2 linked regions of the Rhodospirillum rubrum ATCC 11170 genome follow. The protein of the gene in region 1 interacts with the protein of each later gene in a pairwise test. Links are inferred from orthologs where the notes say so. Each region holds a gene or a part of one and is shown on either strand. Other genes may lie near its edges.

The links. Proteins that work in one complex are often made in the same cells at the same time.
Region 2: the proteins of RRU_RS08025 (region 1) and rlmB interact in binary tests that used the Escherichia coli proteins (3 or more experiments, as listed by UniProt). The link is inferred for Rhodospirillum rubrum ATCC 11170 from one-to-one orthologs.

What each region holds. Positions count from the first base shown.
Region 1 is NC_007643.1:1,822,169-1,825,114, reverse strand. Bases 118-2,946 are described here. They hold RRU_RS08025 (bifunctional ADP-dependent NAD(P)H-hydrate dehydratase/NAD(P)H-hydrate epimerase), read right to left. Parts: upstream 2,408-2,946; coding sequence 827-2,407; downstream 118-826. Other genes in these bases: RRU_RS08020 (D-amino acid dehydrogenase), read left to right, coding at 2,522-2,946; RRU_RS08030 (malonyl-CoA decarboxylase), read right to left, coding at 118-813. Outside these bases: more of RRU_RS08030, read right to left, coding at 1-117. UniProt on the Escherichia coli protein: Bifunctional enzyme that catalyzes the epimerization of the S- and R-forms of NAD(P)HX and the dehydration of the S-form of NAD(P)HX at the expense of ADP, which is converted to AMP.
Region 2 is NC_007643.1:3,126,140-3,129,201, reverse strand. The notes cover bases 3-2,947. They hold rlmB (23S rRNA (guanosine(2251)-2'-O)-methyltransferase RlmB), read right to left. Parts: upstream 1,962-2,947; coding sequence 1,044-1,961; downstream 3-1,043. Other genes in these bases: tuf (elongation factor Tu), read left to right, coding at 2,408-2,947; RRU_RS13980 (hypothetical protein), read right to left, coding at 550-783; RRU_RS13985 (hypothetical protein), read right to left, coding at 30-275. Also shown: more of tuf, read left to right, coding at 2,948-3,062. UniProt on the Escherichia coli protein: Specifically methylates the ribose of guanosine 2251 in 23S rRNA.

The DNA.
Region 1 (2,946 bases):
CGGATCAAGCAGCGGCGCTTCAAGATCAAGCAGATCGCCGATGGTGCCCGAGATGCCGTTGACCAGGGCGACCTCGACGAAGATCAGCGGCTCGTGGGGCATTCGCGGATGGACGAAGGCGTAAAGCCGGCGGTCATGATCAAGGCGGTTTTTCAGGTCGTCCCAGCTTTGGATGGCGTGGACGGCCTCATAGGTGATGATCTTTTCCAGGAAGGAGGCCGACGACTCCCAGGTGATGCGTTCCAGATCAAGGAAGCCGACATCGAACCAAGCGGTCAGCAGATCGCGCAAATCCCGTTCCAGCGGCCGCAGTTCGGGATGGGTTTTGATGTGGGTCAGCAGTTCGCCGCGCAAATCGACCAGAAACTTCACCCCTTCGGGCAAGGCGTTGAACTGGGTGAGAAGAATGCGCCTGGGCGCCGTCAGCGTCCGCCCCAGCTCGGTCTCGGCCGCCAGGATGGCGCCCGTGTCGCCGCCCGACGAGGCCTCGATCAGGGCGCGGGCGGCGGCGATCACCGCCTGATGGTCGGTCGAGAACTCGCGGGCGAGAATGCCAAGAAAGCGGATGCGCCCCTCCTCGTTCAAGCTGAGATAGGCCCGCCCCAGCGAGGCGGCGCGGGCATGGGCGGACACCACGCCGCCCTTGCCCTCCAGGCAGGCGTTCAACTGTTGGCGGACAACGCCCATGTCATCGTCGTCCAACCCCGGTGACAGCGGCGGCATCGCCCCCGTGCCACGACCGCCGGCGATGTCGCGCCACAGGGCGGAAAGCCGCAGGAAGAACCCCGGATTGGCGGAAAGCGGATCGGTCATCATCGGTCACCTTTCAGACGGTTCGATCGGTGGGTCGGCGGTTCGGCGAGGGAGCGGAGCGGAGCGCGGCGAGGAGCGCGGGCAGGGCTTCGGGCAGATCCTCGGCGATCAGCCCCGGACCGGCGGCGCGGCCGGCGGCGCCATGCAGCCAAACCGCCGCCGCCGCCGCTTCGAAGCCGGGCAATCCCTGGGCCAGCAAGCCAAGCACCAGCCCGGCCAGAACATCGCCGCTGCCCGCCGTCGCCAGATCGGCCGGCGCGCCGACGCTGATCGCCGCCCGGCCATCGGCGGCGGCGATCACGGTATCGGGCCCCTTGAGCACCACCACGGCGCCACTGGCCCGCGCCGCCGCCCGCGCCCGCGCCAAGCGCCCGCGTTCCGGGGCGGCCTCCGCCCCCAAGGCGGCGGCGAACAGCGCCCTGAATTCTCCCTCGTGGGGCGTAAGAACACAATCATAACAAAGCGTTCTTGAAAACTCCTCAAGTTTCCCCGAAAGACTGGTCAGGGCATCGGCATCCAAAACCAGGGCGCGTCCGCCTTTGGCCAGCATCAACGCCAGGGCAGCGGTTTCGGCTCCGCGTCCATAGCCCGGCCCCAGCAAAAAGGCGTTGCGCCGGGGATCGTCCAGCAGGCGGGCGATCGGCCCCTCGCCCCCGATCCCCCAAACCATCGCCCCGGGTTGGTCAAGGGCGTAGATCAGCCGCGCTTCCTCGGCGCAGGCGATGGTCAGCAAGCCGGCGCCAACCCGCCGACAGGCCCGCGCCGCCAGCCGCGCCGCCCCGGTCATCCGGGCGCCGCCGATCACCACCGCGTGACCGCGGGCGAATTTATGGCCCTCGACCGCCGGGCGCGGCAAGGTCCACAGCCCCGGGCCATTGACGAAGGCGCGCGGTGGCGCGGCGTCTAGAACCGTTTCGGGAAGGCCGATATCGGCGATCACCAACTCGCCGATCCGCTCGCGCGCCGGAACCAGCAGATGACCGGGCTTGGGATGGAAGAAGGTGACCGTAAGGGCGCAAAAGGGCGCCGCACCCAAAATCCGTCCGCTGTCGCCATCGACGCCGCTTGGCACATCAACGCCGACGCAGGTCAGGCCAAGGGCGTTGATCCGCGCCACGGCCTCGGCCGCCGCCCCGGCCAAAGGCCGCGACAGCCCGGCGCCAAACAGGGCGTCTACCACCAGATCGCCGGGCCGCAAGTCCTCCGCCGTCATGGGGTCTACCCGCCCCCGCCACAGGTGGGCCATCCCCGCCGCGTCACCGCCCGGGGGCGGCGCCCCCTCAAGGGCCATCACCCGCACCGGCCAGCCGCGCGCCGCCAGAAGCCGGGCGATGACATAGCCATCGCCGCCGTTATTGCCGGGGCCACACAACACGCGGACCGGCCGCTTCGACCAGCGCGCGGCGATCTCGCGGACCACCGCCGCGCCGGCGGCCTCCATCAGGACAAGCCCCGGCCGGCCGGCGGCGGCCGCCGCCTGATCGGCCGCCGCCATCTCGGCAACGCCAAGCACCGGACGCGCCCGCCCCCCCAGCTCCCCGGGCAAGGGGAGAGCGCTTTGCCAAAACCTCGGCCCGGATTGCGTAAGCGGCATGGCTGGTCGGGCTCCTTCCCCCTTTCGGTCCACCCCGCGGACCGATACCCTTGATCTCATGTAGGATACCCCAAGGCCGAACGCGATGGTCGGCGCAAAGAGGAGACGGCGGCGGTGGATGTTCTTGTGCTGGGGGCGGGGTTGATCGGAACGACCTCGGCCCATTTCCTTGCCCGGGCTGGCCATGACGTAACGGTGATCGATCGTCAGCCCGGCCCCGGACTGGAAACCAGTTTCGCCAATGGCGGCCAGATCTCGGCCTGTCACACCCAACCCTGGGCCCATCCCGAAACGCCGCTGATGGCCCTGCGCTGGCTGGGGCGCGCCGATGCGCCGCTGGTGTTCGACTGGGCGCGCTGGGACCCGGCGCTCTGGGTTTGGGGCCTGCGCTTCCTAGCCAATTGCACGCTGTCGGCCTATGACCGCAATATGGAGCGCGCCGTCCGCGTCGCCCTTTATAGTCGGAGTGTTCTCAAAGAGTTACGGGCCGAAACCGGCTTGCGGTATGACGAACGCACGCGCGGCATCCTCAAGATCTA
Region 2 (3,062 bases), 1.3 Mb from region 1 along the record:
CGGCGCGGACCGGACGGCACCACCGGGAGTCAGTGGCGCAGCAGAATCAGAACAATCCCGACCGTGGCCGCGAGATTGAAGCCAACCATCCATTTCAAGACGGCCATATCCGTGTGGATCGGCGCGACTTCTCTTTGCAGTCCGGTCTGTGTCACCACCGACTCATGCAAGGCCGCCTCAAGCGCCACGGTATGGGCTAGCGCCTGATCCTCGGGAATACCCGAAGCTTTCAGGGTCTCAAGGTAAGTCAGGCGGTCGAAGGTGGTGGTGCTCATGGACAAAAAATCGCCCTGAGCCCTGGCGATGTCAAGACCGCCCCTTGCGCTCCTCTAAGGATCGCCAGGGCGGCGAACGGAAAAGGGACCCAGGATTTTCCTGCTACCGCTCTGTCTAATCGACTCTTAAGAAAAGTCTCCGCGTTAAAGGATTTTCTCTTATGCGGTTTTCTTCAGTGCCGTTTCGCCCACCGTTCATGCCAAAGGGCGGCCCCCCATCCGAGCAAGGCGACGATCACGGGAAGAACCACAAAGGCGAAAAGCTGAGTGTTGGTCATGACTTCAGCCCTTTCAGCACGAGGCGCGCCGACAAATGGAGGGCGAGCGCCGCCCCGATCCATAGAATGGCCCCAAGGACCAGGACCGCAAGGGGTACATGGACATCTCCCCCCGCGTTGTAGAAGACGGCGGCGATAGGAGCCAGAACACCCAGGGCGAAACAAGACGAGGCGGCGGTATTAAGTGCGGTCGCCGTCAGTTTGGTCTGCTCATTGGCGATCAAGCTCATAGGAGACCCATCAATCGAGGCTATCCCTTGTTTCTCACGCCTTCAGGGACCGGTCCGGGCGTGGTTGCCACCGCCTTAGGATGTAAAAAAGGACGGCGCTTTTCAAGACACCGTCCTTTTTCTTATCTGGTGCCGGATACAGGATTCGAACCCGTGACCCCCTGATTACAAATCAGGTGCTCTACCAACTGAGCTAATCCGGCGTCATGCCCGCCTGCGCCCTTCATAAACGCAAAGGGCGTGGGCGGGCAAGGGGGTGATCAGGGGCGCAGGCCGCGACCGCTGAGTTCGTAGAAGGTCACGGCGGCGGCGTTGGACACATTCAGGCTTTCAACGCCGCTATCCATCGCCAGTTTGACCAGCAGATCGCAGTGATCGCGCACCAACCGGCGCAGGCCGGCGCCCTCGCTGCCCAGCACGACGACGCAACGCTCGGGCAGGGCGGCCTCGGCCAGGGTGGTCTCGGCCGAGGCGTCGAGGCCGGCGCACCAGAAGCCGTGCTCCTTGAAGGTATCAAGGGCCTGGGACAGGTTGATGGCGCGGACCAGCGGCACGCGTTCCAGGGTGCCGCTGGCCGATTTGGCCAGGGTGCCGGTTTCCTCGGGCGAATGGCGGTCCTGGACGACGACGGCGCGGATGCCGAAGGCGGCGGCCGAGCGCAGGACGGCGCCGATGTTATGGGGGTCGGACACCTGATCGAGGATGGCGACCACCGAGGGACCGGGGATGCGGGCGATCTCCTCGACGGTGGGCTGGGACAGCGGCGCCACCTTGAGGGCCAGACCCTGGTGGACGGCGCCCGGCGGCACCACGGCTTCGATCGCCTCGCGGTCGGCGGGCTCGACCGTCGGCCCGCCCTTGGGCAGCCCCTCGGCGGCGCCGGCGAGGGCGAGCAAACGCAGGGCTTTGCGCTCGGGGTTCTGCAGGGCGGCCTCCACGGCGTGGCGACCAAACAGCCACAGACCGCCATCGCCGCGCCCTCCAGGGCGCTTGCCGCGGGCGGCGGGCTCGGGGCGGCGCGAGGCCCCATCGGCTTCGCCGCGCGGCGCGGGCGGACGGGGCGGGCGGGCGGTGGAGCCGGCACCGGCGGCGGGGCGGGGGAGGGGACGACCGGCCGGCGCCGCGGAGGACTCGGTCGAAGAGGGGGCGCGGGATGGGCGGCGCGGCGGGCGGGTCATGGCGGGCTCCGGGTCGCGGGGAGGGGAAAAGGGTGGGGAAGGTGCCCCATCGCAAGCCCCCTGTCTGCAAAGAAAGAACATCGGACACCACTTTATCATTGACACCGCGAGGCTGTTTCCATATTTCATGTCCTCCGCCGCCGGGGGCCGGATTAACGGGTCTTGCGGAGGGGTGGTCGAGTGGTTAAAGGCACCGGACTGTAAATCCGGCGGGGTAACCCTACGCTGGTTCGAATCCAGCCCCCTCCACCAACCGCTCCGTCCCCCGGTGGCGCGCCTGCGGGTGTAGCTCAATGGTAGAGCCCCAGCCTTCCAAGCTGGTTGTGTGGGTTCGATTCCCATCACCCGCTCCATTCCGTTCCAAGGCCCCTACGTTTAACGCCGCCCTCTCAGAAGCCGTTCGGTCGGGTCGGGCAACCGCAACCATAGAAGGTACGGGATCGAAGATGTCGAAAGAAAAGTTTGCGCGGACGAAGCCCCATTGCAACGTCGGAACGATTGGTCACGTTGACCATGGCAAGACGTCGCTGACGGCTGCGATCACGAAGGTTCTGGCCGAAGCGGGCGGGGCGACGTTCCAGGCCTACGACCAGATCGACAAGGCGCCGGAAGAGCGTGCGCGCGGCATCACGATTTCGACGGCGCACGTTGAGTACGAGACGGAAGCGCGTCACTACGCCCACGTCGACTGCCCGGGCCACGCCGACTATGTGAAGAACATGATCACCGGCGCGGCGCAGATGGACGGGGCGATCCTGGTGGTTTCGGCCGCCGACGGCCCGATGCCGCAGACCCGCGAGCACATTCTTCTGGCCCGTCAGGTCGGCGTTCCGGCCCTGGTGGTGTTCCTGAACAAGTGCGACATGGTCGACGACGAGGAGCTGCTTGAGCTGGTCGAGCTTGAGGTCCGCGAGTTGCTGACGAGCTACGACTTCCCCGGCGATGACATTCCCATCATCAAGGGCTCGGCTCTGGCCGCTCTGGAAGACAGCGACCAGAAGCTTGGTCACGATGCCATCCTCGAGCTGATGAAGGCGGTGGACGATTACATTCCGCAGCCCGAGCGCCCGAAGGACAAGCCGTTCCTGATGCCGATCGAAG